DNA from 3 places in the Blastococcus sp. SYSU DS0753 genome. Region 3 is predicted to be linked to each of the others. Evidence: riboswitches for the same ligand, from Rfam matches in the RefSeq annotation. Region 3 holds a riboswitch; each other region holds the start of a gene.
The links. A riboswitch is a leader RNA that binds a small molecule or an ion and turns the genes downstream of it on or off. The one in region 3 is predicted to bind cyclic di-AMP.
Positions count from the first base shown of each region.

Region 1: linked by a shared signal. The riboswitch ahead of ACI799_RS02185 (C40 family peptidase) and the one ahead of ACI799_RS07740 (LysM peptidoglycan-binding domain-containing protein) in region 3 are both predicted to bind cyclic di-AMP.
Region 2: linked by a shared signal. The riboswitch ahead of ACI799_RS18470 (aggregation-promoting factor C-terminal-like domain-containing protein) and the one ahead of ACI799_RS07740 (LysM peptidoglycan-binding domain-containing protein) in region 3 are both predicted to bind cyclic di-AMP.

Region 1 covers NZ_JBJHAT010000002.1:41,478-51,062, reverse strand. Annotated here, with positions in the region: gene ACI799_RS02225 (FecCD family ABC transporter permease) at 1-600, shown strand, start outside; gene ACI799_RS02220 (ABC transporter ATP-binding protein) at 597-1,427, shown strand; gene ACI799_RS02215 (NUDIX domain-containing protein) at 1,488-1,949, shown strand; gene ACI799_RS02210 (transglycosylase domain-containing protein) at 1,961-3,187, opposite strand; gene ACI799_RS02205 (diguanylate cyclase domain-containing protein) at 3,362-4,375, shown strand; gene ACI799_RS02200 (SMP-30/gluconolactonase/LRE family protein) at 4,475-5,374, opposite strand; gene ACI799_RS02195 (Rieske 2Fe-2S domain-containing protein) at 5,483-6,421, shown strand; gene ACI799_RS02190 (hemerythrin domain-containing protein) at 6,418-6,900, shown strand; gene ACI799_RS02185 (C40 family peptidase) at 6,952-7,473, opposite strand; cyclic di-AMP (ydaO/yuaA leader) riboswitch at 7,488-7,644, opposite strand; gene ACI799_RS02180 (ScyD/ScyE family protein) at 8,108-9,193, shown strand; gene ACI799_RS02175 (carboxyl transferase domain-containing protein) at 9,305-9,585, shown strand, end outside.
Region 2 covers NZ_JBJHAT010000031.1:20,409-29,993, forward strand. Annotated here, with positions in the region: gene ACI799_RS18440 (Re/Si-specific NAD(P)(+) transhydrogenase subunit alpha) at 1-194, shown strand, start outside; gene pntB (Re/Si-specific NAD(P)(+) transhydrogenase subunit beta) at 191-1,606, shown strand; gene ACI799_RS18450 (STAS domain-containing protein) at 1,653-2,054, shown strand; gene ACI799_RS18455 (hypothetical protein) at 2,157-2,591, shown strand; gene ACI799_RS18460 (TSUP family transporter) at 2,594-3,325, shown strand; gene ACI799_RS18465 (hypothetical protein) at 3,329-3,712, opposite strand; gene ACI799_RS18470 (aggregation-promoting factor C-terminal-like domain-containing protein) at 3,954-4,823, opposite strand; cyclic di-AMP (ydaO/yuaA leader) riboswitch at 5,034-5,160, opposite strand; gene ACI799_RS18475 (class I SAM-dependent methyltransferase) at 5,278-5,934, opposite strand; gene ACI799_RS18480 (GNAT family N-acetyltransferase) at 5,981-6,982, opposite strand; gene ACI799_RS18485 (SDR family NAD(P)-dependent oxidoreductase) at 7,023-7,859, opposite strand; gene ACI799_RS18490 (flavin-containing monooxygenase) at 7,859-9,346, opposite strand; gene ACI799_RS18495 (TetR/AcrR family transcriptional regulator) at 9,485-9,585, shown strand, end outside.
Region 3 covers NZ_JBJHAT010000006.1:122,172-131,756, forward strand. Annotated here, with positions in the region: gene ACI799_RS07725 (sulfite exporter TauE/SafE family protein) at 254-1,234, shown strand; gene ACI799_RS07730 (NAD-dependent epimerase/dehydratase family protein) at 1,266-2,258, opposite strand; gene ACI799_RS07735 (DUF5994 family protein) at 2,337-2,837, opposite strand; cyclic di-AMP (ydaO/yuaA leader) riboswitch at 3,217-3,310, shown strand; gene ACI799_RS07740 (LysM peptidoglycan-binding domain-containing protein) at 3,394-4,200, shown strand; gene typA (translational GTPase TypA) at 4,267-6,159, opposite strand; gene ACI799_RS07750 (hypothetical protein) at 6,261-6,602, opposite strand; gene ACI799_RS07755 (GNAT family N-acetyltransferase) at 6,669-7,196, shown strand; gene ACI799_RS07760 (YceI family protein) at 7,290-7,853, opposite strand; gene ACI799_RS07765 (MarR family winged helix-turn-helix transcriptional regulator) at 7,942-8,442, shown strand; gene ACI799_RS07770 (hypothetical protein) at 8,496-8,945, shown strand; gene ACI799_RS07775 (enoyl-CoA hydratase-related protein) at 8,967-9,585, opposite strand, start outside.

The DNA of each region.
Region 1 (9,585 bases), on a different contig from region 3:
TACGGGTTGGCGTTCAAGGACGGCGTCGTCGGCACCCGGCTGATCCTGATCGGGATCGGGGTCGCCGCCATGTCGCGCAGCCTCACCGCCTGGGTGCTGTCCGAGGCCGGGGCCTGGGACTTCGCCGAGGCGCTGCGCTGGCTCACCGGCAGCCTCAACGGCACGACCTGGGCGGCGACCGTCCCCGCCCTGATCGCGCTCCTGGTGCTCGGCCCGCTGCTGCTGACGTGCACCCGCCAGCTCTCGGCGCTGCAACTCGGCGACGACACCGCCTCCGCACTGGGTGTCCGGGTCGACCGCACCCGCGTCGTCGTGATCGTCGCCGCGGTCGGCCTGCTGGCCTTCGCCACCGCCGCGTGCGGCCCGATCGCCTTCGTGTCGTTCCTCGCCGGTCCGATCGCCGCCCGCATCGTGGGGCCGCACGGCTCGCTGCTCGTCCCCGCCGCGCTGGTAGGGGCGCTGCTCGTGCTCGTCGCCGACCTCGTCGGCCAGTTCGCCCTGGGCACCCGCTTCCCGGTCGGCGTCGTAACCGGGGTGCTGGGCGCGCCCTACCTCATCTACCTGATCGTCCGCACCAACCGCACGGGAGGCGGCCTGTGACCCGCGACCGGAGGCTCGTCGCCGAGGGGCTGACCCTCGGCTACACCGACGACGCCGTGATCGACGCGCTGGACCTGGCGATCCCGCCCGGCCGGATCACCGCCATCGTCGGCGCGAACGCGTGCGGGAAGTCCACGCTGCTGCGCTCGATGTCGCGGCTGCTCAGCCCGCGCGGCGGGCAGGTGCTGCTCGACGGCAAGGCGGTGCACCGGATGCCGGCCAAGGAGCTGGCCCGCATCCTCGGCCTGCTCCCTCAGTCGCCGATCGCCCCCGAGGGCATCACGGTGGCCGACCTGGTGGGCCGCGGGCGGCACCCGCACCAGCGGCTGCTGTCCCGCTGGAGCCGGGAGGACGACGAGGCCGTCGCCGCGGCGCTGGAGGCCACCCAGACCGTCGAACTCGCCGACCGGCCGGTGGACGAGCTGTCCGGCGGCCAGCGGCAGCGGGCGTGGATCGCCATGGCGCTCGCGCAGCGCACCGACGTGCTGCTGCTCGACGAACCGACGACGTTCCTGGACGTGAGCCACCAGGTCGACGTCCTCGACCTGCTCACCGACCTCAACCGGGCCCGCGGCACGACGATCGTCATGGTGCTCCACGACCTCAACCTCGCGGCGCGCTACGCCGACCACCTGGTCGCCCTGGCCGGAGGGCGGGTGCACGCGGCCGGGACCGCGGAGGAGGTGCTCACCCCGGAGACGGTGCAGGCGGTGTTCGGGATGGCCAGCCTGATCGTGACCGACCCGGTGTCCGGGAAGCCGCTGATGCTGCCCCGCGGCCGGCACCACGACCTCGCGGGCGCCGAGGTGCTGGCCGCTCAGCGGTAGCCGCTGCGGCGGTCCTGCCCCGGGGGCGGGGCCACCCGGCCCCGGTGCCACGCTGACCGGGTGCCTCCCGTCCGCAGCTCCGGCGTCCTCCTGTACCGCCGCACCGGCGAGGCGGTCGAGGTGCTGCTCGGCCACATGGGCGGACCGTTCTGGGCGCGGAAGGACGACGGCGCCTGGTCGATCCCCAAGGGCGAGCACGACCCGGCCGAGGACGCCGAGGCCGCGGCGCGCCGGGAGTTCGCCGAGGAGCTGGGCTGCCGGGTGCCCGCGGCGGTGCTGCACCCGCTCGGCGAGGTGCGCGGCCGCAAGCTGCTCGCCGTCTGGGCCGGCGAGGGCGACCTCGACGCCGGGGCGATCACCAGCAACACCTTCGAGCTCGAGTGGCCGCCGCGGTCGGGCCGGGTGCAGGAGTTCCCGGAGATCGACCGCGCCGCCTGGTTCGACCTCGCCACCGCGCGGGTGAGGATCGTCCGCGGCCAGCTGCCCTTCCTGGACCGGCTGGACGCGCACCTCACCGGCTGACCGGCGGTGGGTCAGCCGGTGCCCTCGGCGGCGATCAGCTCGGTGACCTCCTGCGGGGGTGTCGAGCAGTCATCGGCCGAGGGCTCCTGGTCCGAGGCCAGCCCCTCGATGCCGACGTCCTCGACCGGCTGGAAGCCGAGCCGCTCGAGGTGCGCGGGCACCCGGTTCTGGGCGTTCACCACGTGCGAGCGGGAGAGCCAGCCCAGGCCGTCGTCCACCTGGAAGTCCATGCCGCCGCCGGGTGCCCGCTGCACGTGCCCGGGGGAGGGGAGCAGGCCGACCAGCTGCACCGCCTCCGCGGCGGTCAGCTCCGCCGGCGGGGAGTCGAAGTAGTACCAGCCGGCGGCGCAGACGCCGTAGATCGTCGGCCCGAACTGGGCGTAGTTGACGTACAGCTCGAGCATCCGGCGGTCGTCGACGAACGCGGCCAGCTCGACGGCCAGGAGGGCCTCGACCCCCTTGCGCCAGGCGCTGAGCTCCTGGTTGAGGAACAGGTTCTTGGCCATCTGCTGCGGGATCGTGGAACCCGAGGGGTCGTCCTCTCCGGAGAGGTGGGCCGTCGCCCGGCTCCACAGCGCGTCCCACTCGAAGGCGCCCGAGCGGTAGGGGAGCTGCGCGTCCTCGTGCGCGATGACCGCGGCGAGGAAGTTCCGGGAGACGTGCTCGACCGGCACCGACTGCTGGATCGCGCCGTCGGGGTTGGCCACCATGAAGGCCGTCGTGGGCGGGTCCACCCAGCGCAGCGAGAGCACCACCAGCGCCTGGACGACGCCGACCACGGCCAGCACGCGGACGACGCGACGGACCAGCCCCCGGCGACGCCGCGGAGGGCGGTCCCGGCGACCCCGGCGGCCGCGCGGCGGCGGGAGCGGACGCTCGGGCGCGGGCGGGAAGGGGCCCTCCGGCCGGGCCGTCGGGTAGGCACGCCGCGGCTCCTCCCCGGGCCACGGGCGCGGCGGCGGCCCGTACTGCGGCGGTCCGTACGGCGGCTGCCCGTAGGGAGGCTGCCCGTACGGCGGCTGCCCGTAGGGAGGCTGCTCGTAGGGAGGCTGTCCGTACGGACGCTGCTCGTACCGCGGCGGGCCACCGGCCGGCGGCGGAGCGCCGTACCAGTCGTTGCCCACCGGCGGTGGACGGTCGAACCGGGGACGCCGGGCGGGCTCCGGCTGCGGCAGCGGCTCGGTGGGCCGGCGGCGGAGCCAGCGGGTGGTGCGGCGGTCCGGCGGGACGGGGGCCATGAGGCGGTGCTCCTCAGGTCGGCGTCGAACCGTCATCCTAGGGAGGTTTCCTGTGAGCCCCGTCGACGTCCGGCGTCCCGAGCCCCCGGAGCGACCGGACGGGCGAGTCGGTGCGAGGCGGGTCACCCCTGGCGGGGCCTCAAGGTCGGGCGCGGAACGGCCGACGTTCTCCAGGTGAGCCGGTCAGGAGCGCCCGAGGTGGCGACGCTGCGCGTCATGGCGCAGACGCTGGCCATCTTCTACGGCTTCGGCGGCGCCGCCGGGTTGCTCATCGCATCCGGGGCCCAGCCGGGTGCCCTCCGCTCGGTCCTGCTCGCGCTCTCGCTCACCGCGCTGGCAGCGGCGGTCGTCGTCGCCCGGTGGGGCGCCCGGTGGCCGCGCAGGGTCTTCGACGTGGCGGTGGGTGCCGCGGACGTCCTCATCGCCACGGCCGTCGTGGCCAGCCCCGACCCGGTCACCGCGCTGGCCGCCGCCACGCTCATCAGCTTCGTCGTCGTCGACGCGCACCTGTTCTTCACCGGGCGCCAGGCGTGGGCGCACCAGGCTCTCGCGGTAGCCGCCGTCACCGCGTCCCTGCAGGTCTCCGGTGGCGTGCCGCTCACCACCGCGCTGGGCCTGGACGTCGTGCTCGTCGGCCTCGGCGTCGTCATCCGGCGGCTGGTCATCCGCGCCTCGGGCGCCAGCCGCGACCCCCTGACCGGTCTGCGCAACCGGCGCGGCTTCGACGAAGCGCTCGACGAGCTGCTGTCGGAGGCCGGCCGCACCCGCGAGCCGCTGTCGGCGGCGCTGCTCGACGTCGACCACTTCAAGTCGGTCAACGACACCTACGGCCACGAGGCCGGTGACCGCGTGCTGTGCCGGGTCGCCGACGTCTGGCGGGCGCAGCTGCCGGCCGGGGCGGTGCTCGCCCGGCACGGGGGCGACGAGTTCTCGCTGCTGCTGCCCGGCGTCCGCGCCACGACGGCGCTCGCCCTCGTGCGGCGCATCTGCGCGTTGCACCCCGACATCTCCCTCTCCTGCGGGGTGGCCGGCTACTCGTTCGGCGAGAGCGCCTCCCAGCTGATGCGCAGTGCCGACCGCGCCCTCTACGACGCGAAGGTCCTCGGCCGCGGCCGGGCCGAGCTCTTCGAGGGCACCGGTCCGGCGGTCGACGGCGCGATCCGACGGGGCACGCCGCGGGCCTGGTGAGCCCCGGCACGGCGTCCTGGCTCACCTGCGGTGGTCCTGGCTCACTGTCGACGCTGAGCCAGGACCCCTAACGATCAGGTCACCTGATCAACATCGGGCTCACGGCAGGCCGGCGTGCGGGACGGCGACCTCCGTCGACACCAGCACCGCCTCGCGCACCGGTGCCCGCGTGTGCTCGTAGAAGTCCGGTGCGCAGCACAGCAGCAGCGTGCGGCCGTCGTCCCCACCCAGCGCGCAGGCGTAGACGCCCATGCCGTCCGGTGCGGCGATCTCCTCGACGATCGCGCCGCCGGCCGCCACCCGGACCACCCGGGAGTTCAGCCCGTCGGCGACCCAGACGTGCCCCTCGGCGTCGAGCGTGCACCCGTCGGGGGCGACCACCACCTGCCCGATGAGCTCCTCGACCGAGTCGCCCACCGGCATCGGGCCGAGCTCCGCCCACACCCGGCGGCCGCCCAGCGAGCCGTCGGCGGCGATGTCGAACGCCGTGAAGCGGTTGCCCCACGTCTCGCCGACGACCAGCGTGCCGCCGTCCGGGGTGATCACCGAGCCGTTCGGGAAGCGCAGGTCCTCGGCCACCACGGTCACCGTGCCGTCGGGGTCGACCCGCTTCACCGACGCCGGGGCGGGCGCGCCACCGCCCATGAGGTCGAAGCCGAAGTCGCCGACGAACGCCCGGCCGGCGGCGTCGACCACCATGTCGTTGAGGTGCCCGCCGCAGACCGCGGAGAGGTCGGCGTGCGTGGACACCTCGCCGTCGGCGACCCGGAGCAGCCGGTGGTCCTTCATCGACACCACGAGCAACGAGCCGTCGGGCAGCCAGCCCAGGCCCGAGGGCTGGTTCTCCACCTCGAGGACGACGTTCTCCCCGCCGCCGGGCGAGACCCGGCTGACGGTGCGCCGGTAAAAGTCCGAGACCCACCACTGCCCGTCGCGCCACCGCGGCCCCTCGAAGTAGGAACCGCCCTCCAGCACCGTCCGGAACTCTCGCGTCGCCATGGCACCGGACGCTACGACGCCGCGGCGCGGCGCACGAGCCGGTCCCGCGCTGTTTCACCGCTCCCCACCTGGGCAGATGCGAAGAATGCGTCGACGGAGAGTGCGCCGGTGATTGTGCGGGGGGTGTTCGAGCGGACCCTGCGGGCGGTCGAGCGCTGGGAGGTCCTCGACGCCCCCAGCTACCCGGTCGAGCACGGCATCTCGCTGACCTTCCTGCTCGCCGGGCGCTATGCCCGGCCGCTGCAGGACCTGCTGCACGGTGTCTGGCTCGGCCACCCGCTGCACCCCGCCCTGGTCACCGTGCCGATCGGGTCGTGGACGGCGGCCCTGGCCCTCGACGCCTTGGACGCCACGGGCCGCGGCGGGCCGGGCTCCGGGGCGGCGGCCCGCACCGCGGTGCGGGTCGGCGTCGCCGGCGCGGTGGCCGCGGCGGCCACCGGGCTGACCGACTGGCAGCACGCCCACGACCAGGCCCGCCGCGTCGGGCTGGTGCACGCCGGGCTGAACAGTGCCGCGCTCGCGCTCTACACCTGGTCGCTGGCCGATCGGGCCCGCGGCCGGGCCGCCCGCGCGCGCGTCACCGCCGCCGCGGGCTACGCGGTCACCGTCGCCAGCGGCTGGCTCGGTGGCGCGCTCTCCTACCGGCACGGGATGGGTACCGACCACGCCGTCCGCAGCTACGAACCGCGGCGCTTCACCGACGCCGCCGCCCTGGCCGACCTGCCCGAGGGCGAGCCGGTGCCGGTGGACGTCGACGGCATGCCCGTCGTCCTCGTCGCCACCGGCGGTGCCGTGCAGGCCGTCGGTGGCCGCTGCCCCCACCAGGGCGGGCCGCTCGGGGAGGGCTGGCTGCACCGCGGCGACCTGGTCTGCCCCTGGCACGGGTCGCGGTTCGACCTGGCCACCGGTGAGCCGGCCCAGGGCCCCTCCACCGCACCGCTGCCCTGCTTCGACACGCGGGTCCGCGAGGGCCGGGTCGAGGTGCGCCGCCGGGCCGACTGGCGCACGCCCACCGCGATCACCACCGTCCAGGAGGCATCCCGATGAAGGCCGACGAGGTTCTGACCGCCCACCACGACGTGCTGCGCGGGCTGCTGCGCGACCTGGCGGAGACGACCGGCGAGGAGACCGAGCGGCGGGAGGAGCTGCGCGGCCGGCTGCTGCGGGAGCTGGAGATCCACACCCAGATCGAGGACGAGCTGTTCTACCCGGCCGTCGTCGACGTCTCGCCGCTGCTCTCCCTCGCGCACGCCGAGCACCGGCAGATCGACGACCAGCTGGCCACCGTGATGCGCACGGCACCCGACGACCCGGAGTTCACCACCGAGGTGCGCATGCTGGAGAAGACGCTGCGCCACCACACGATGGAGGAGGAGCAGCGGATGTTCCCCCAGGCGCACGCCCTGGGCGAGGAGCGGCTCGAGCAGCTCGGTGAGCAATTGCGCGCACGGCAGCGGGAGCTGGTGGAGTCCGGCGGCATGCGGCTGATCGTGCGGCTCAAGCGGGCGACGCTGCGCCTGGTGTGAACGCCCCGGTGCCCCGGCCGCATCGGCCGGGGCACCGGGGAGAGCGCCGGATCAGACGACGCGACGCGCGGTGTTGTAGCCCCACATCGAGTCCACCGGCACGACCGCCACCGGGTTGCCGTAGGTGGAGGAGTGCACCATCAGCCCGTCGCCGATGTACATGCCGACGTGACCGACCGGGTCGTAGAAGAAGATCAGGTCGCCGGGCTGCAGGTGGGCCCGGTCCACGAAGACCCCCGCCGTCGACTGCGCCCGCGAGGTCCGGGGGATCTCCACGCCCGCGGCCTGGTAGGCCGACCAGGTCAGGCCCGAGCAGTCGTAGCCGCCGGGGCCGGTACCGCCCCAGACGTAGGGCTTGCCCTGCTGCGCCAGGGCCGTGTCGACGGCGACCTGCGCGGCGTGGGTGGGCGCCACGACGGGCGTGGTGACGACGGTCGTCGTACCGCCGCCACCCCCGTCACCGGTGGAGGCGGTGGCGGCGAACGGGGTGAGAGCGATGCCCGCTCCGGTGAAGAGGGCGAGCGCCGCGCCGCGGACGGAGCGGCGGGTGGTGGACGTGCGCGTGGTCGTCATGGACGACGGTTCTCCTGTTCTCCATCGACCGCCTACCGGGTTAGCTGACGGGTTCGGGCGGGGAACTCGCCCGGCTTGACCGGCTCGCGGCCACGCTTCACCCCAGTGCTGCGGTGGGTCCCCGGTCCGGGCGGCGGTCGGATCCGACGCCCGGTTCGGCGGTGCCGGACGGGTGTCACCGGGAGCGGTGACGACGGGATCCCGTCCGGACCGCGACGACGCTAGGTCGGGATCCGTCCACCTACCCACCGGCCGACACGCGGGGGACCGGCCCGCGAGCGGCGTGTCGACCACGGGGGCGGGCCCGGGCGACTCGCGCGTCGACCACCGTGGACGCGCGGACGACGGCGCGAGGCGCGGCCTCGCCGGTCACCGATCGTCAGCGCACGCTTACTTCCTCCGTCGCGGCGGGTCCGCACGCTGTGCGCTCCGCCGTGTCCGCCGCGTACAGGGCTGATCCGGAGCCTCCCGGGGCGCCGTCGATGGAGTGACTACACCTAGCAACGACGCACAGGGAGCGGGAGAACCGGACGTCGACGGTTCACTTCCCGGTGGCAGACGCCTGGCAGTTTCCCGGACGTTCCACGGGGGATCTCGAGGCAAGGGGAGCAGGATGAAGGCAGGGAGGGCGGCCGTGGGAGCGGCCGCGGCGCTGGCGCTGGTGGCGGTGTCCCCGGCGACGGCACTGGCGGACGGCGGCGAGGACGACATCGTCACCGTGGCGGCGGGGCTGGACGGACCGCGTCAGCTCAGCGAGTTCAAGGGCCACCAGCTCGTGGTGGCCGAGGCCGACTCCGGCGAGGTGTCCTCGGTGGACCTGCGCGACGGGCGGGTCCGGACGCTGCTCAGCGGCCTGGGCAACGCGCAGGGTGTCGACTACAAGTACGGCGGCCTCTTCGTCGCGGTGGGCGAAGCCCCGCCGGCGGAGGAGGGGGCTCCCCCCGTGCCGCCCGGCACACCCAGCCAGGTGGTCGTCGAGGCCAAGCCGGACGGCCAGATCCTGCGCACGTGGGACCTCCTCCAGTACGAGCTGGACCACAACCCCGACGGCCAGCAGCAGTTCATGGAGGTCGACGGCGAGCAGGTGCCGATCGAGACGCTGTCCAACCCGTTCGCGGTGCTCGCCCAGCCCAACCGGCTGCTGGTCAGCGACGCCGGCGCCAACGCCGTCCTCTCCATCGACCTGCGCAGCGGGAAGATCAGCACGTTCTTCGTGCCGCCGACGGTCACCGACACCCCCGAGTGCGCGGAGGCCGAGAACAACCCCGGCACCGTGGGGTGCGACTCGGTCCCGACCGAGATCGCCGAGGGCCCGAACGGCCTCATCTACGTCGGCACGCTGGGCGCCGAGGCGCCCGGTGCGGCGCGGGTCTACGTGCTGGACCGGCACGGCGAGGTCGTCGACGTGATCGGTGGACTGACGGGGGTCACCGGCGTCGCCGTCGACCCGCACGGCACCGTCTACGCGTCCAACGTCCTCGAGGGCTTCCCCGAGGGCCCGCCGGCGGAGGACTTCGACCCCTCCACGATCGGTGAGGTCACCCGCATCTCGCCCTCCGGCGAGCGGGCCACCGCGCAGGTGACCATGCCGACCGGGCTGGAGTGGACGCACGGGCACCTGTACGCCTCGGCGTGGAGCGTGGCCGGCTTCCTGGGCATGCCCGGCGCCGGTGAGGTGCAGCGCACCGGCTCGGGTGCGTTCACGGGCCTGCAGCCCTGATCGATCCTGCGAGGACGGCGGTGCCGCGACCGGGCCTTCCGGCCGCGGCACCGTCGTCTGCGGGGTGACCACCGCCACAGGCCGGTCGGCGGGGCGTGCGAGCATCGCCGGGTGGCCCGCCTGCTGATCGCCAACCGTGGCGAGATCGCCGTCCGCATCGCCCGCGCCGCCGCCGCCGAGGGGCTGACGTCGGTCGCCGTCGCCGCCGCCGACGAGCCGCACGCCCCGCACCTCGCCGCCGCGGACGAGGTCCACCTCCTCCCCGGCAGCGGTCCGGCGGCCTACCTCGACGCCGCCGCGGTCGTGCAGGCCGCCGTGGACACCGGCTGCGCGCTGATCCACCCCGGTTACGGCTTCCTCTCCGAGAGCCCGGCGCTGCCCCGGGCGTGCGG
Region 2 (9,585 bases), on a different contig from region 3:
CGGGGATCATCGTGGTCGGCGCACTGCTGCAGCTGAGCAGCGGCGACGGCGTCGTCCTGGCGCTCGCCTTCATCGCCACCCTGGTGGCCAGCATCAACGTCTTCGGCGGCTTCGCCGTCACCCGCCGGATGCTGGGGATGTTCTCCCGCGGCACGGGCGCTCCGGCCCGCACCACCCTCCCGGCCGCGCGATGACCGCCACCAGCGCCGCGGCCGCGGCCTACATCGTCGCCGCCCTGCTGTTCATCCTGAGCCTGGCCGGGCTGTCGCGGCACGAGACCGCCAAGGCGGGCAACGCCTACGGCATCGCCGGCATGGCGATCGCCCTGGCGGCCACCATCGGCGTGGCCACGCAGGACATCTCGGCCGTCGGGCTCACCCTGCTCGTCGTCGCCGTGGCGATCGGTGCCGCGATCGGTCTGTGGCGGGCCCGCAAGGTCGAGATGACCGGCATGCCGGAGCTCATCGCGCTGCTGCACAGCTTCGTCGGCCTGGCCGCAGTCCTCGTCGGCTGGAACGGCTACCTGTCGGTCGAGGGCGTCGAGCCGCAGGACGGTGGCCCCCTGCTCACCGGGGCCGAGGCCGGCATCCACTCCGGCGAGGTCGTGGTCGGGGTCTTCATCGGCGCGGTGACCTTCACCGGCTCGATCGTCGCCTTCCTCAAGCTCTCCGCGCGCATGAAGAGCAACCCGCTGATGCTCCCGGGGCGCAACTGGCTGAACCTCGGCGCACTGGCGCTGTTCGCCGTCCTGACCGTCGTCTTCGTGGTCGAGCCGAACCTGCTCGTGCTGTCGGTCGTGACGGTCCTCGCCCTGGCGCTGGGCTGGCATCTGGTGGCCTCGATCGGCGGCGGTGACATGCCCGTCGTCGTCTCGATGCTCAACAGCTACTCCGGCTGGGCCGCTGCCGCATCGGGCTTCCTGCTGGGCAACGACCTGCTGATCATCACCGGCGCCCTGGTCGGCTCCTCCGGCGCCTACCTCTCCTACATCATGTGCAAGGCGATGAACCGCTCGTTCCTCTCGGTCATCGCGGGCGGGTTCGGCAACGAGGGCGCGGCGGCCGCCTCCGACGTGGACTACGGCGAGCACACCGAGATCTCGGCCGAGGAGACCGCAGAGCTCCTGCGGAACGCGAAGTCGGTGGTCATCACCCCGGGCTACGGCATGGCGGTCGCCCAGGCGCAGAGCGCCGTCGCCGAGCTGACCCGCAAGCTGCGTGCGCAGGACGTCGACGTGCGCTTCGGCATCCACCCGGTGGCCGGGCGCCTGCCCGGGCACATGAACGTGCTCCTGGCCGAGGCCAAGGTGCCCTACGACGTCGTCCTGGAGATGGACGAGATCAACGACGACCTCGCCGACACCTCGGTGGTGCTGGTCATCGGCGCCAACGACACCGTCAACCCGGCCGCCACCGACGACCCCACCAGCCCGATCGCCGGCATGCCCGTGCTGCGGGTGTGGGAGGCCGAGCACGTGGTCGTGTTCAAGCGGTCCATGAACACGGGCTACGCCGGCGTGCAGAACCCGCTGTTCTTCCGGGACAACAGCCGGATGCTCTTCGGCGACGCCCGGGAGCAGGTGGAGGCGATCCTCAAGGCGCTGTGAGCCGTTCGGCCTGGCCCGCCGCCCCCGAAGCGCCTACGCTGTGCACATGCACGCGCACGTTCCGCTGAGCGAGGGCGCGTCGCCGCGGGGGTGCGACCACGTGCGCCCGGCGGCGCAGCTCAGCGCACCGTCCGCGCCGCCGGCCTTCCGCGCCTACGTCGACCGGTACGGGATTGCGCTGGTCGGGGACCTCGACGTCGCCTGCGCGGAGCGGCTGGCGGGGATCCTGGGGGCCGTCCCGATCGAGGGCGACGCCTGCACCCTGGATCTTTCCGGGCTCCGGTTCGCCGACGTGGCCGGCTGCCGGGCGATCGCCCGCTGGGCCCGGTCCCTGGCCGACGCCGGAGTCCGGGTGGAGCTGCGCGACGCGCCTCCGCTCGTCCAGCGGGCCTGGCAGCTGCTGGCGCTCGACCGGTGGGCGCGCGTCGCGTTCACCGACGCCGCCTGATCGACCGCGCGCAAGGGTCCCCACCGCCCGGCGCGGCCGGTCGCCGGCGCTACGCCCGGTCGCCGGGTTGCGCCCGCGGCACCGGTCGCCGACGGTTGCCAGGTGGATCCCTTCCGCGGTCTCGGCATGCCCCGCATCCCCGGGTTCGGCGAGCTGCTCGCGCTGCTGCAGGCCCAGACCGAGGCGCTCTCCCAGCTCCCCCGGACGCTGGCCGACCTCAACGGCACGGTCCGCGAGCTGACCGCCGCCACCACGTCCGCCCGGGAGACGATCGCCTCCGCGCAGCGGATCACCGAACGCCTGGAGAGCCTGCTCGAGGAGTTGGAGGAGCCGGTGCGGGCGCTGCGCCCCGGCATCGAGCGGGTCGGTCGCGTGCTCGACGACCCCGCCGTCGACACCGTGCCCGAGACGCTGCGCCGGATCCACGACGACCTCATGCCCCTGGTCCACGGGCTGCGCCAGGCGCAGAGCCGGGTGGGTTCGGTCACCGGCCTGCTCCGTCGTCGTCCGCCGGAGGACGAGGACGACGGCTACTGAGCGTGGAGCTGGCCACCGACCCGCTCGCACTCCTGGCGTGCGGCCTGGCGGTGCTGGTGGCGTCCGTCGTCCAGACGGCGACCGGCATGGGCTTCGGCCTCCTCGCCGGACCGCTGGTGCTGCTGGTGCAGCCCGCTCTCGTGCCCGGCCCGCTGCTGGTGGGCACGCTGACCGCGCTGCTGCCGGTGGTGTGGCGCGAACGGTCCGCACTGGAGTTCGACAACCTCCGCGGTGCGATGCTCGCCTCGGCCCCCGGCGTTGTCGTCGGCTTGGGGCTGGTGCAGGTCATCGACGGCCGGTTGTTGGGGATAACGGTTGCTGTCGTCGTGCTGCTCGCCTGTGGCGCGTCGCTCGCCGGGGTGCGGTTGCCGGGCGGGCGGCGCGCGCTCACCGTCGCCGGCTTCGCCTCCGGGACGCTCTCGACTGTCGCGGCGACGCCCGGACCGCCCCTGGTGGTCACCTACCGCGCGCCCACCCCGGCCGCCCAGCGGGCGAACCTGTCGGTGTTCTTCGTCGGGACGACGCTGCTGTCCCTCGGCGTGCTGGTCGCCGGCGGCGAGCTCGACGGGGGCGGGCTGCTCACCGGTGCGGGGCTGGTGCCGTTCGTGCTGACCGGCTTCCTCCTCGCCGGACCCCTGCGCCGGCGGCTGGCCCTGCCGGCCATGCGCCGCGCCGCCCTGGTGCTGTGCCTGCTCTCCGGCGCGGTGCTGCTCGTCAGGTCGCTGGCGGGCTGACCGTCACTGCTCGACGGGCGGCTCCCGGCGCACGATGTCGCCGACGGCCTCCTCCAGCCGCGCCCAGGTCGTGCTCCACTCGACCAGGGGGTCGAGGATCCGCTCGAAGACGGCGAGCTGCTGGTCGAACGCGTCGAGCTGAGCGCGCATGGCGGCGATCGAGGTGCGCTGCGCGGTCACCATCTCCTTGACGGCGCGCAGCTGGGCCGCCGACATCGCCCCGGGCGGGCTGGGCAGGGCCGGCAGCGGGAGGCGGGACGTCGCATTCCCGGCGAGGTTGCGGGCGCGGTCGGAGAAGAACCGCAACTGGTTCACGAACTCGTCGATCGACCGCCCGACGATCCCGCTCTGCGGGGTGGTCCGGTCGGCGTCGTCGGCCTCGGTCATCGCTCCCCCTCCGTGCACGCTGCACCGACCTTAGGCCTGGAGCCGAGGCTCGGCTGCGCTGAGCCGACCCCGGGCATTGGAAGCTCTACCTGCGTCCTCGGGGCCGACGACGCAGGTAAAGCCTCCAATGCCTCAGCGGGGACGCCCCCGTCCGAAGACCACCCGAGCGTGGTGACGTGCTGGAACGGCCTCGCCGCAGGGTCCCGCCCCGCGCGGGCGAGGGGCGGGGGCAGAGGCCCGCTCAGTACCAGCCGGTGGCCTGGGAGTGCGACCACGCGCCGCACGGGGAGCCGTAGCGGTTGTTGATGTAGATCAGGCCGGCGTCGATCTGCCGGTAGCCGTCGGAGGTCTTGGCGATGCCGGTCCCGGCCCAGGTGGAGTCGAGGAACTGCGCGATGCCGTAGGCGGTGCTCCGCGGGTTCTGGGCGTTCGGGTTCCACCCGCTCTCCTTGCCCCACAGGCTCTCCAGGCAGCTGAACTCGCTGCCCGAGCCGCCGAGCTTGCCCATCGCGTACTCCTGGAAGGAGCCGGCCGGGGCCGCGGCGGCCGGCGCGGGAGCGCTCCGGGCAGGAGCCGGAGCCGGGGCCGGGGCCGGGGCCGGGGCTGGTGCGGCCGGCGCCGGGGTGCGGGCGGCCTGCTCCCGGGCCGCCTGCACGCGGGCGGCCTCCTCGGCAGCGGCCTTGCGGGCGGCCTCCTCGGCAGCGGCCTTGCGCGCGGCCTCCTCCTCGGCGGCGCGGCGGGCGGCCTCCTCGGCGGCACGGCGGTCCAGCTCGGCCTGCTCGGCCGCGGCCCGCGCCTCCGCTGCGGCGGCCTGCTCGGCCGCGCGCTCGCTGCGGCTCGCGGCCAGCTGGCCGAGGGTGTCGGCCGCGGCCACCGTCACGTCGGGCGCGGGGGTCTCGTCGGTGATGCCGAGCTGCTCGGCGACGCTGACGGAGGCCAGCTCCGGCTCGGCCTGGGCGACCGGCTCGTCGGCGACGACGCCGTTGGCCAGCAGGCCGCCTGCCGCGGCGACCGCCAGGAGCAGCAGCGCGGAACGGCGGACCGTCTTCGTCGAACGGCGCCCGGTCGTGGGGCGGAGAGCACGGGTGATCGAGGTGGCGCGAAGGTTCATGGGGAGGAACTGCTCCAGGGGCAGGGGGCGGCAGGGCCGGCGACGGCGGCGGGAACTGCTGCGGGGATGGTCGAGGGGCAGCGGTGTCGGGCGTACGCCCGGGCGCTCAGCGCGGGGAAGGCGCGCGCGAGGCTCCGTACCGGCTGCGGTTCCGTGCAAGGTGGGCCCGCAGGCTCGCCATGCGGCGGCTCTCCGTTTCTTCCGTCGTGCCGCCTACCGGGTTAGCTGACGGATTCGGGCGGGAAGCGGCCCTACCCGCGCCAGGACGTGCCCCGGCGCGCGATTCACCCCAGTACTTCGGTGGGTCCCCGGCTCGCCCTCGGCGGGCGACTCGGCGGCGCCCGGCGGACCTCCCCCGGATGGGGAGAGAACGACCGGCCGGGCGGGACCCACGGTAACCAGCGTTATCCGTTCGTGACAATCCCCTGGCGGGAAAAGGAACGGGAGGTGACCGTCAGGGGAGCCGCCAGACCGTGGTCCGGCGCACCGGCACCGGCCCGGTGGGCGACGGCTCGGTGTCGGGCACGTCGTAGACCGCCAGCGCTTCCAGCCGGTCCTCGGGGAGGTACACCCGCCCGGGATCACCGATCAGCACCTCGGCACCGCCGGCCCGGGCCGCCTCGAGGAAGGGCAGCACCCGGTCGGTCATCTCCCGGTCGTAGCAGACGTCGCCGGCGAGGACGACCGCGACGTCGGGCGGCTCGCCCCCGAGCACGTCGCCGGCGGGCGTGATGCCCGGGGTGCCGTTCCGTTCGGCGTTGACGGCGATCGCGGTCAGCGCGAACGGGTCGACGTCGCTGGCGAGCACCGCGGTCGCGCCGGCCAGGACCGCCGCGACCGCGACCAGGCCGCTGCCCGCCCCCAGGTCCAGCACGGTGCGCCCGGCCACCAGGCCGGGGTGGTCGAGCACGTGGCGGGCCAGCGCCTGGCCGCCCGGCCAGGCCGCGGCCCAGAACGGCGGGTCCGTGGAGGTGCGCCCGTGCTCGGTCTCCATCGCCTCCCACAGGGCGACGACGTCGGCGGCGACCAGCAGCTCCACCTCGGGCACCAGGTCCGGCCGGACCGGCCGGGTGTGGGCGCGGACGAACTCCGCAGGGATGGAACGGTCCACCCCGGCAGTCAACCGCACGCGGCCGGCGGCGGTGGGACCGCCCGGCTCAGAGGCGGGTCGACCAGGACGACAGCGCGCCGGCGGGGCGGAAACCCAGCGCCTCGTTGACCGCGACCATGGGCGTGTTGCCCTCGGAGTTGTAGGTGCTGATCCGCCGGACGCCGGGGACCCCCGCTGCCAGCTCCCGCAGCACGGCCGCCTTCATCCGGGCGCCGAGCCGGTGCCCCCGGTGCTCACGGAGCACCAGCGTGCCGCCCTGGTGGGCGAGCGCCGGCTGGGCGAGCGGGATCTGCAGGTCGGTGAAGCCGACCAGCCGGCCGCCGATCACCGCGCCCGCGCTGAGCACCGTCCGGCCCCGGGCGACGTGGGTCCGCTCGTACTCGCGGATCCGGTCCCCGTCCCACTCCTCCTCCCCCACCGGCAGATCGCCGTGGGGTGCGTCGGTGGTCATGCGCCGCTCCAGCAGCGCCCGGTCGGCCAGCAGCGCGTCCGGGGTGCGGTCCCGCCAGGTGACGATCTCGTACCCGGCGCCGGCCGCGGCCTCGAGCGCCCCCAGCCGGTCCTCGTCGACCGGCAGCACCAGTTCCCGGCGGGTCTCCACCAGGTCGCAGGACCAGCCGTGCCGCTCGGCGAAGGCGCGGCCCGGCGCCCCGGCGCCGGGCTCGTCCACCTCGCTCACCAGCGAGTTGCGGCCGTGCGCGGCAGCGAGTACCCGGGCCTCGGCCAGCAGCGCGCTCCCGAGGCCACGGCGCCGGGAGGCCGGGTGCACCGCGAGGTCCACCACCGCCAGCGTCGGGTTGTCCTTGCGCGGGAGGATCAGCCGGAGCGCGCCGGCGACCGCGCCGTCCACCAGGGCGGCCCGGTGGGTGCCGTCCCGGGAGCCACCGGGCGCGACGAGCTCCCGCCCCAGCGCGACGTCCTCCTGCGCCGGCCGGGGCGGGTCCTGCGGCCGGGCGGCCCGGCCGGAGGCGGCCCACACCTCGCACCAGGAGGGGAAGAGGTCGTCGTCGGGGCCGAGCTCGACGATCCGGCAGGAGGGGTCGGTCACGTCCCCGTTCTACTGGCACCGGCAATACCTTTTCCGGCGCTCAGCCCCTCGGCCGCGCGGTCGCCCGGCGAGCGATCAGCCGCCAGTAGGTGCCGGGCAGCAGGCGGACCAGCACGTCGGGCACCGTGGCGCTCCAGCCGATCAGCAGCCGGGGGCGGCGGCGCTCGACGGCCGCCACGATGCGGGCGGCGGCGTCCTCCGGCGGCATCCGCAGCAGCTTGGTGAACTGCGCCCGCCCCTTCTCGTACTCCTCCACCGAGACGCCCGCGCCGGTGCGGGCGCTCTCGGCGATCCGCGTCCGGATCCCACCCGGGTGGACGACCGTGACGCCGATGCCGTCGTCGGCGAGCTCGTGGCGGAGCGCCTCGCTGAACCCGCGGACGGCGAACTTGCTCGTCGCGTACGCGACCTGCCCGGCCGGGGCGAAGATGCCGAAGACGCTGGAGACGTTGACGACGTGGGCGCCGGGGTGGGTCTTCAGCACGGGCAGCAGCATGTGGGTGAGGCGGACGACGGCGCGCAGGTTCACCGCCAGGACCCACTCGAAGTCCGCCAGCCCGATCTGGTCGAAGCGACCGCCCAGGGCGACCCCCGCGTTGTTGACCAGCAGCGTGGTCTCGGGGTGCTCGGCCACCAGCGTCCGGGCCACCCGCGCTGTCGCCTCGTCGTCGGCCAGGTCGACCACGTGCGTCGCCACCCGCAGGGCCGGGTGGTCGGCGGCGATCCGCCCGGCCACCGCCGCCAGCCGGTCGGCGTCGCGGTCCAGCAGCACCAGGTGGCTGCCCCGGTCGGCCAGCTGCGCGGCCAGCGCCTCGCCGATCCCGCTGGCGGCGCCCGTGACGACCGCCGTCCCGCCCGCGAAGGCGTAGGGCCCCATCAGGCCACGACCCGATCCGCGTGGGCGGCTGCAGGCACGCGCGGCTGGAAGGTCATGCCCTCGTCCTCCAGCGAGCCCCGGCGCATCATGGCGACGTCCCGCAGGTAGTTCTGGTGCAGCCGCCAGGGTGTGCGGCGCCCCTGCTGCGGCAGGCCGGCGAGGCTGCGCTGGACGTAGCCCGCCGCGAGGTCGAGGAAGGGCGCTCCCCCGCCCTCCGGCGGGGCGACCGGCGTGGCCGACGCGTAGCCGTGCTCGTCGAGGTGGTCCAGCAGGCGGCAGACGTAGCGGTTGACCAGGTCGGCCTTGAGGGTCCACGAGGCGTTCGTGTACCCGATGACCATGGCGAAGTTGGGCACGCCGGAGAGCATCATGCCCTTGTAGGACACCCGCTCGGGCAGCTCGACCGGCTCCCCGTCGACCACGATCCGCATCCCGCCGACCGGCAGCAGGTTCAGGCCGGTCGCGGTGACGACGACGTCGGCCGCCAGGTGCTCGCCCGACGTCAGCTCGATCCCCTCCTCGGTGAAGGTCGCGATCCGGTCGGTGACGATGGACGCCGTGCCCCGGCGGAGGGCGCGGAACAGGTCTCCGTCGGGCACCAGGCACAGCCGCTGGTCCCAGGGGTCGTAGGGCGGGTTGAAGTGCGTGTCGACGTCGACCCCCGGCAGCTGCTTCTGCGTCATGCGACGGATCAGCGAGCGGACCAGGGCCGGCCGGCGCCGGCTGAGCTGGTAGAGCGCGGTGCTGGTGAGCACGTTCTTCCACCGCACGACCGAGTAGGCCACCCGCTCCGGCAGCCGCGCCCGCAGCTTCTGCGCGATCGGGTCACGGCCGGGCAGCGACATGACGTAGCTGGGCGTGCGCTGCAGCATGGTCACGTGCTCGGCCTGCTCCGCCAGGTTGGGCACCAGCGTGACCGCGGTGGCGCCGCTACCGACGACGACGACCCGCTTGCCGGTCAGGTCGATGCCCTCGGGCCAGTGCTGCGGGTGGAGCAGCTGCCCCCGGAAGCGCTGCTCGCCCGGGAACTCCGGCCGGAACCCCTGGTCGTAGCGGTAGTAGCCGGAGCAGACCGACAGCCACGTGCACGTGAGGGTGACCGTCTCGCCGGTGTCGGCGCGCTCGGCGGTGACCGCCCAGCGGGCCTCGGCGCTCGACCACTCCGCCGACACGACGCGATGGTGGTAGCGGATCCTCTCCGTGACGCCGTACTCGCGGGCGGTCTCCTCGATGTACCGGCGGATGGTCGGCCCGTCGGCGATCGACTCGGGCTCCCGCCACGGGCGGAAGGAGTAGCCCAGGGTGAACATGTCCGAGTCCGACCGGATGCCCGGGTAGCGGAACAGGTCCCAGGTCCCGCCCAGCGCCGCCCGCGACTCCAGCACCGCGTAGCTGGTCCCCGGCCGCTCCCGTTCCAGGTGGCAGGCGGCCCCGACGCCGGAGAGCCCGGCGCCGACGATCAGGACGTCCACGTGCTCGGTGGTCATGCCAGCACTCTCCGGTTCGCTCCGCCGGGCCGTTCGGCCGCACCCCGCGCCGCGGGTGGCCCGCCGACGCTATCGACGCAGTGTCGAGCGAGTCAACGGGGTGTCGAGCCGGGGCCGCGTGCGGCTATCCTCCGCTCCGTGCCGGCTGCCGCGAGTCATGTGCCCGCCGCTGGGCGGGGACGGCGTCCAGTCCGGCCCTCCGGCGACGACCGGGAGCTCGCGATCCTCGCCACCGCCGA
Region 3 (9,585 bases):
CACCCGCCACCGCCGTCCCACGCGTCGGGACCAGCACTGCGCCTAAGTGCATCGATCTGGTAGACATTGCGCCGTGACGCGGACGACGATGCTGCTCCTGGTGAGCCGCCGACACGTCGACCTGTTGCGCGTCTGCACCGCCGCCTGTCCGGGCTGCTGAGCCCCCGCGCCTCCCCGGCGCCACCACGTCTCACCCTCGCCTCACGCGGTCGCCGCTGCGCGCCCGCGTCCTGAGACCCCGGAGCCAGTGCCCGTGAAGACCCTGATCCTGCTCGCCCTCGCCGGGCTCGGTGCCCAGCTCGTCGACGGCAGCCTCGGCATGGCCTACGGCGTCACCTCGACGACCCTGCTGCTGGCCATCGGCACCAACCCGGCCGCGGCGTCGGCGACCATCCACCTCGCCGAGATCGGCACCACGCTCGCCTCCGGGCTCTCGCACTGGAAGTTCGGCAACGTCGACTGGAAGGTCGTCGCCAAGGTGGGGGTGCCCGGTGCGGTCGGGGCGTTCGCCGGCGCCCACTTCCTGTCCGGCCTCTCGACGTCGGTCGCGGCGCCGGTCATGTCGCTGATCCTGGTCTCGCTGGGCGTCTACATCCTGGTGCGCTTCACGCTCCGCGGCATCGACCGGCGGAACGTCGGCAAGCCCATCCGCCGGCGCTTCCTCACGCCTCTGGGCCTGGTGGCCGGCTTCGTCGACGCCACCGGTGGCGGCGGCTGGGGACCGGTCGGCACGCCGGCGCTGCTGGCCAGCGGCCGCATGGAGCCGCGCAAGGTCATCGGCTCGATCGACACCTCCGAGTTCCTCGTCGCGCTGGCGGCCAGCCTCGGCTTCCTGATGGCGCTGGGCTCGGCGGGCATCGACCCCCTGTGGGTCGCCGGGCTGCTCGCCGGCGGCCTCGTCGCCGCGCCGATCGCCGCGTGGCTGGTGCGGCACATCCCGCCGCGCATGCTGGGCTCCCTGGTCGGCGGGATGATCGTGATCACCAACACCCGCACGCTGCTGCGCAGCGACTGGGTGGACGCCGGCGACGCCGTCAGCGCCCTGGTCTACGCGGTGCTCGCGGTCGTCTGGGTGCTGGCCGTCGTCCACTCCTACCGCCAGTACCGGCGGGACGCGCGGCTGGAGTCGGCCGACGCCCTCGCCGAGGTGGCCGAGCAGAACGTGGCCGCCGACGCCACCGACTCCCGCGAGGTCCCGGTCGGCGCGGGCCGACCCAGCGCCCCCCGCGACTGACAGGGCGCCGCACGGCACCCGCCGGCTGCTCCTAGCGGCCGGCCAGCAGGAAGGCCTCCAGCTCGGCCGGGAGGCCGGGTCCGGGCTGGTCGGCGGGGCGGTGCGCCGGCGGCACCGGCCGCTCGTGCGAGCGCAGCCACGCCCAGGTGTCGGCGACGGTCGCCTCCAGCGCCCGCGTGGCCAGCCCGAGCTCGGCGGCCCGGGTGGTGTCGACGTCCCAGGCGGTGCGGGCGACCTCGTGGCGCAGCCACAGCGGCAGGTGCAGCCACTCCTGGACGCCGGCGGCGAGGAGGTCGGCCTCGGGCACCGGTACCCACTCCGCCGCGCTCCCGGTGACGACCCGGCAGAGCTCGAGCAGGCCGCCCAGGGTCGTCATGCCCGCCGGCCCCGTGGCGTTGACCGCACCGGTGCGGCCCTGCCCGGCCATGTCCACGAGCCAGGCGGCCAGGTCACGGGCGTCGACCAGCGCGATCGGCTGGGCGACGCCCTCGGCCGGGACGACCACCCGACCGCCGCTCGCGATGCGCTCCAGCCACCAGCCGAGGCGGTGGATCGGGTCGGAGGGGCCGACGATCAGGCCGGCACGGGCGGCGAGGAAGCGGCCACCGACGGCGGCGGCGAGCTCCCGTTCGCCGAAGGCCTTGATCGGCCCGTACTCGTCGTCCTCGGTGTCCCAGGTCGGCTCGCCGTCCTCCGGGCCGAGCGGCCCCGGCGGCCAGTTGCGGTACGCGTTGAGGCTGCTCACGAAGACGTAGGAGCGGACCCGGCCCAGCGCCGCAGCGGCGTTGCGGGCGGCGGCCCGGGTCTGGCAGGAGGTGTCGACGACGAGCTCGGGCTCCCACTCCCCCAGCGCGCGCGGCAGCGCGCCGGGGTCGTCGCGGTCGCCGTGCAGCGCCCGCGCGCCCTCCGGCGGCGGACCCGTCAGGCCCCGGGTGAAGGTGGCGACGTCGTGCCCGCGAGCGAGCGCGGCCTCCACCACGTGCCGGCCGAGGAAGTGGGTGCCGCCGAGGACGAGGAGTCTCATGCCGAGCACTCCAGCCCGGTCGGCGCCCGCGCGTCCAGGGAGTTCGCCGGCAGCGGATCCGCCGTCGGCGGACGAGCGCTACACCGCGCGGGACACCGGCAGCGTGGGCACCTGCGGAAGGGGCGTGGAACGGGCCGCGGCGAGCACCATCTGGGGCGAGGACGGCAGGCCCCGCCGGGTGCACAGCCGCAGCGCCCGGGCGCCGGTGAGGACGTCGGTCTCCGGCGGGACGACCAGCAGGTCGGCCCGGCGGTTCCCCCCAGCCCAGGTGAGGCAGACGACCTGCGGGTCCATGCTCCGGAAGCCGCCGGCGCGGACCGTGCGGCCCAGCACCTCCAGCTTGCGGGGGGCCGGCTCCCAGGCGTCGAGGGCGTAGGTGAACCGCTCCACCCGCACACCACGCCGCTCCAGCGCCGCGATCAGCTCCGGCAGCTCCACGGCGAGGTCCCGGCTCCGCGGGAACCACGCACCGTCGAACGCCGAACCGCCCGATCCGGCGTCGGCGCGCAGGCTCACCCGGACGTCGATGCCACCCCGGAAGCCCTCGATCGCCGGAACCGTACGGGTGATCGTCGCCATGAGCGTTCGGCCGCCTTCCTCTTCCCAGGGAGCCGGGGAGACGGCTCCGAGGTCAACGTAGGACGGGTGCGAGGCGAGACTTCTCGACGGCGTGGCGGGCGCGTCGGACCGCTCCGGCCAGTCATCACGATTCGTGACCTGACGAGCACGGAGCCCGCGCCGCGGACCGTGCGCCGCCGGTACGAGCACCGCACACGGGCAGTCGGGGGCGGGCCACGGCGAGTCAGTCCGCGCGGGGCCGCCCGCGATGGAGGCTCCGCGGCCTTGCCGTCGGGGACGGCGGTCTGCCTACCGTGCTGCGTCCACCAACGGGTGGGCCCGGATGGCGGACCGCCGAACCTGCCCACCGCCACCGGACCCGTGCACACGACGGGCAGGCGCGGGGAACCCACGAGATCCTGGCCCTCGGCCTCGGGGTGAAGCCGCAGCACGCGGCCGGGCAGCTCTCGCCCGAACCCGACAGCTAACCCCGCAGGCGGCGAGAGGCTTCCCCATGCTCAAGCACCGCACGGCACGACCCGGTCGCTCCACCCGCACCTCCGCGGCGGCGGCGGCCATGGCACGTCCGGCCGTGGTCCTCGCGGCCGCCGCGGCCGCCTCCCTCGCGATCGCCGGTCCGGCACAGGCCCACCCCGGGGAGCACACGGTCGTCCCCGGTGACACGCTGGGCGGGCTCGCGGCCGCCCACGGCACCTCGTGGCAGACCATCCACGCCGACAACCTCGCCACCATCGGCGCCGACCCGAACGTCCTGCGCGTCGGGCAGGTCCTCGTCATCGGCGGATCGGGCGCCGCCCCTGCCGCCCCCGCCCCCGCCGGCGGCGAGTACGTGGTGCAGCCGGGCGACACGCTGGGCGGCATCGCCGCCCGCCACGGCACCACCTGGCAGGACGTGCACGCCCTCAACCTCGAGGTCATCGGGGCGGACCCGAACGTGCTGCGCGTCGGGCAGCGACTCACCCTCGTCGGCGGCCCGTCGGCGGCCCCGGAGCGTGCCAGCCGCGCCGCGGACCGGCCGGCCCTCGACACCGCCGCCTACGGCGCGTGGGAACCGCACGTGCGCCCCGCCGTCGCGGAGGTCGCCGCGGAGTTCGGCATCCCGACGGTGCTCACCCGCCCCGGCCACAGCCCGTCGGAGGGCCGCGCCGCCGACTTCATGGTCTACGACGACCGGGCCACGGGCGACGCGCTCAGCCAGTACGTCATCGACAACGCGGCGCGCCTCGGCGTCGAGTACGTGATCTGGCAGCAGCGGATCGCCGGGACGTGGACGGGCTGGGCCTGGCAGCCCATGGAGGACCGCGGCTCCCCCACCGCCAACCACATGGACCACCCGCACGTGGCCTTCGTGCCGGCGCCGTAACGGCCCCATGACGCAGCGAGCCCCTGCCCGGATCACCGGGCAGGGGCTCGCTGCGTCATGGGCGGATCAGCTGGGCTTGGGCTTGCGGTTCTTGGCCTTGCCGCGCTCGGTCTGGTCGAGCACCACCTTGCGGATGCGGACGCCGGCCGGCGTGACCTCCACGCACTCGTCCTCGGCACAGAACTCCAGCGCCTGCTCCAGGTTGAGGATCCTCGGCGGGATCAGCCGCTCCAGCTCCTCGGAGGTGGACTTGCGCATGTTGGTGAGCTTCTTCTCCTTGGTGATGTTCACGTCCATGTCGTCCGGACGGGAGTTCTCACCCACGATCATGCCCTCGTAGACCTCGGTGCCCGGCTGGACCATGAGCTGGCCACGCTCCTGCAGCGAGAACATCGAGTAGGTCGTCGCCACGCCCTGGCGGTCGGCGACCAGCGAGCCGGTCGGCCGGGCGCGCATGTCGCCCAGCCACGGCTCGTAGCCCTCGAGGTTGCTGTTCAGCACGCCGGTGCCGCGGGTCTCGGTCAGGAACTCGGTGCGGAACCCGATGAGGCCGCGGGAGGGGACGACGTACTCCATCCGCGCCCAGCCGGTGTCGTGGTGCACCAGGTTCTCCAGCCGGCCGCGGCGCACCGCGAGAGCCTGGGTCAGGGTGCCGACGTACTCGCCGGGGGTGTCGATGGTGACCCGCTCGACGGGCTCGTGCAGCTTGCCGTCGATCTCCTTGGTGACGACGGTGGGCCGGCCGACGGTGAGCTCGAACTCCTCGCGGCGCAGCTGCTCGACGAGGATGGCCAGCGCCAGCTCGCCACGGCCCTGCATCTCCCAGGTGTCGGGGCGGTCGGTGGGCAGCATGCGCACGCTGACGTTGCCGACCAGCTCCTGGTCGAGGCGGTTCTTGATCAGGCGGGCGGTGAGCTTCTTGCCCGACTTGCCCGACAGCGGCGAGGTGTTGATCCCGATGGTGATCGAGATCGAGGGCTCGTCGACGGTCAGCGGGGGCAGCGGCCGCGGGTCGTTCGGGTCGGCGAGGGTGTCGCCGATCATGATGTCCTCGATGCCGGCGATGGCGACCAGGTCGCCGGGGCCGGCGCTCTCGGCCGGCGTCCGGGTGAGACCCTCGGTGACCAGCAGCTCGGTGATCTTGACGTTCTTGATCGTGCCGTCGACCTTGCACCAGGCGACCTGCTGGCCGCGCTTCATCTCACCGGAGTGGATGCGCAGCAGCGCCAGGCGACCCAGGAACGGCGAGGCGTCGAGGTTGGTGACCTGCGCGCGCAGCGGCTCCTCGGCGTCGTACTCCGGCGCCGGGATCGTGTCCAGCAGCGTCTTCACCAGCGGGCCGAGGTCCGGACTGTCGGGCACGGTGCCGTTCTCGGGCTTGGTCAGCGACGCCTGCCCGGTGCGGCCGTTGCAGTAGACGATCGGGAACTCGAGGGCGTCGGCGTCCATGCCGGCGTCCTCCATGAGCTCCATGAACAGCTCGTAGCACTCGTCGACGACCTCTTCGATGCGGGCGTCGGAGCGGTCGGTCTTGTTGACCGCGAGGATGACCGGCATCCCCTTGCCGAGCGCCTTGCGCAGCACGAAGCGGGTCTGCGGGAGCGGGCCCTCGGAGGCGTCGACCAGCAGCACGACTCCGTCGACCATGGAGAGGCCGCGCTCGACCTCGCCACCGAAGTCGGCGTGGCCGGGGGTGTCGACGATGTTGACGACGACGGGGTTGCCGTCCTCGTCCGCCAGGCGGATCGCGGTGTTCTTCGCGAGGATGGTGATGCCGCGCTCGCGCTCGAGGTCCATCGAGTCCATCACGCGGTCCTGCGTGGAGTCGTTGTCCGTCCCCTCGCCCTTGGCGCGGCCGAGCGCGCCGGCCTGGCGGAGGAGGGCGTCGACCAGGGTCGTCTTGCCGTGGTCGACGTGGGCGACGATCGCCACGTTGCGCAGGTCGTTGCGGGTGGGCATGCGGAAGGGCACCTCGGGAGCTCGGGGGCGCGCCGCGCGGACGCGCGCGGGCATCAGGTCAACAGCCTTCGGGGCCCCGACCTTCCCTACACTCTAGGTGCTCAGCGCGCGGACACCGCCTCTCGCTGCTTGTCGACCACCCCGTAGGTGGCCCCGGCCGCGGCGACAGTGACCAGACTCACCGCGAACCAGGCGGGGAGACCGGCGCCCAGGGCGAGCACGTGCGCGAGCACGAAGGCGCCGACGTAGAGGGCGGCGAGCCCCGCGGTGACGGCGGGGCCCCGCCGTCGGGCGGCGATCCAGGCGGCACCGATCCCACAGGCGGCGAACACCGCGCCGCCGAGCGCCCGGACGCCGGTGCCCTGGGCGATGCCGAAGCCGGCGGCGAGGCCGACGGCGACCAGGAGCGAGGCGGGGATCCGGGCGAGGGCGGAGGTCGACATGTCCCCCAGTGTCCCTGTCGAGGAGTCGACCGCGGCGCCGCCCGGCCGCCTGGCATGGTCGCGGGGGTGTACGCACGGACCCGCCTCCTGGCCCTCGACGACGCCCCGGTCCTCACCCACCTCGTCCGCGCGGACCGGGAGTTCCAGGCGCCCTGGGAACCGGCCCGCGACGAGCGGTGGTACACCGAGGCGGGTCAGCGGACCGACGTCCGGGCGGCCCTCGAGCGGCACGACGCCGGGCTCGCGCTCCCCTGCGTCATCCTGGACGACTCCGGCGCGGTGGTCGGGCGGATCACGCTGAACAACGTCGTGCGCGGGGCCTTCCAGTCCGGCAGCCTCGGCTACTGGGTCGCCTCGGCCGCCAACGGCCGCGGGCTGGCCACCCGCGCCGTCGCCGAGATGCTGCGCCGGGCGTTCACCGACCTCGCCCTGCACCGCGTGGAGGCCGGCACGCTGCTGCACAACGCGGCGTCCCAGCGGGTGCTCCAGCGCAACGGGTTCGAGCGGTACGGGGTGGCACCGCACTACCTCCGGATCGCCGGGCGCTGGCAGGACCACGTCCTGTTCCAGGTGCTGAACCCTGCGATGGCGTAGCCCCCCGACCGACGCAGAGGGCCCCGGACGGCGAACCGTCCGGGGCCCTCGCGACGTGCTGGAGCGGCCCCCTGCGCGGGGGCAGAGGGGTCCTTACGCGGTGCGGAGCACGGCCTCGATCTCGAGCTCGACGTTGATCTTGTCGCCGACGACGACACCGCCGCCGTCCATCGGCATGTCGATGTCGACGCCGTACTCCTTGCGGGAGATCTCGGTCTTGGCGCTGAAGCCGGCGCGGGTGCCGCCGTAGGCGTCCGGGCCGAAGCCGTTCAGCTCGAGCGCCAGGACGACCGGCTTGGTGATGCCCTTGATGGTGAGGTCGCCCTCGACGGTCCAGTCGGCACCGTCGGTCTTCACGGCGGTGGAGCGGAAGGTCATCACGGTGTGGTTGCCGACGTCGAAGAAGTCGGCGGACTTGATGTGCGCGTCCCGCTGCTCCTGCCGGGTGTCGATCGAGTCCATGTCCACCGTGGCGGTGACGCTGGACTGCGTCGGGTCCTCGGCGGTGACGATCTCGCCGGAGAACTCGCGGAAGTAGCCGCGGACCTTGCTCACCATCATGTGGCGGACGGAGAAGCCGACGGTGGAGTGGCTGGCGTCGATGTCCCAGGTGCCGGCGATGTAGCCGGGGATCTGGACGCTGGTGCTGCTGGTCATGGTGCCTCCCTGGTGGTCCTGCGTGGCGGTGCGATGTCTGGCGTCAGCGTAGTTGAGCGCTTAACTATTCCGCCAGTATCCTGTGCCCATGACCATGTCGGTGTCGTCGGAGTCCCTCCCCACGGGTGAGCCGCGCTGGCTCGATCCCGAGGAGCAGAAGGCGTGGCGCGCCTGGCTCTACAGCGCCCAGCTCCTGCTGGACCGGCTCGACCGCGAGCTCAGCCACCGCACCGGCATCTCGCACGCCTACTACGAGATCCTCGTCGCCCTCTCCGAGGCGCCCGAGCGCATGATGCGGATGAGCGAGCTGGCCGACCGGTGCCTCTCCTCCCGGAGCCGGCTGTCGCACGCCGTCTCGCGGCTGGAGGAACGCGGCTGGGTGCGCCGGCAGGTGTGCGCCGAGGACGGGCGCGGCCAGCTCGCCGTCCTCACCGACGAAGGGTTCGCCGCCCTGGAGGGTGCGGCGCCGGTGCACGTCGAGGGCGTCCGGCGCGAGCTGTTCGACCAGCTCTCCCCCGCGCAGGTGGTCGCCATGCGCGACCTCGGCGAGACGCTGCTGCGCCACCTGGACCCGATGCGGATGCCCTGAGGCGCCCGGCCTCGTCGCACCGGCCGACCCCACGACGCCCCTAGGGTCTCCTCATGGAACCGCGCAGCAGGAGGACCGCCCTCGTCGCCGGCACCGTGCTGCTGCTCACCGGATGCGGCGGCCCGGCAGCACCCGAGCTCGCCGTGCTCGACCGGTCGGCGACGGCCGAGGACGCCGTCCCGGACGGCGTCGAGGTGCCGGAGGGGGTCGACGACCTGCGTCACGTCGCCGAGGCGGACGGCGCTCAGGTCTACGCCGGCCGGGGCTCGGCCGACCACCCCTGGTGCGTCGTGGTGCTCGTGGGCTCCGTCGAAGGCGAGAACTGGGTGACCGGCTCGTCCTGCACGGACGACGACACCTTCGCCGAGCGAGGAGTCTGGGTCGAGGTGGGCGGCGCGGACGTCGAGCGCGGCGCCGCGACGCTGTTGCCGGACGACTTCGACGGCGAGCTCCGACCTGGCTGGGAGATCGCCGGGCCGAACCTGGCCCTGCCCACCGAGTAGCGACCGAGGTGGGCGGGCCTGCTAGGCGCGCCCGACGTCGTCCGGGGGCAGCGGCCAGCGCAGCACGCCCGCGACGGCGCCGTCGGGCAGGCGGCCGGGGAAGCGCGGCGGCCGCTTCTCCAGGAAGGCGGCCACCCCCTCGGCCGGGTCCGGCCCCTCCCCCAGCTCGACCAGCGCCCGGGACTCCGCGCGGTGGGCGTCCCAGGGCGAGGACGCACCGAGCATCGACCAGAGCAGCTGCCGGGCCGCGCCGACGGCGACCCCGCTGGTGTTCGCCACGATCTCCTGGGCCAGCGCGTGGGCGGTCGGCAGCAGCTCGTCGTCGGGCACCACGCGGGACACCAGCCGGCCGCGCAGCGCCTCCGCGGCGTCGAACACCCGCCCGGTCGCGACCCACTCCATGGCCTGGCTGATGCCCACCACCCGGGGCAGGAACCAGGAGGACGCCGCCTCGGGCACGATGCCGACGCGACCGAACACGAACCCGAAGCGCGCCGACTTCGCGGCGATCCGGACGTCCATGGGCAGGGTGAGCGTCGCGCCGATGCCCACGGCCGGGCCGTTGACCGCAGCGATCACCGGCTTGCGCAGCGCGGCGAAGGGCAGCGAGGCCACTCCCCCGGCGTCCCGGGGGAAGCCA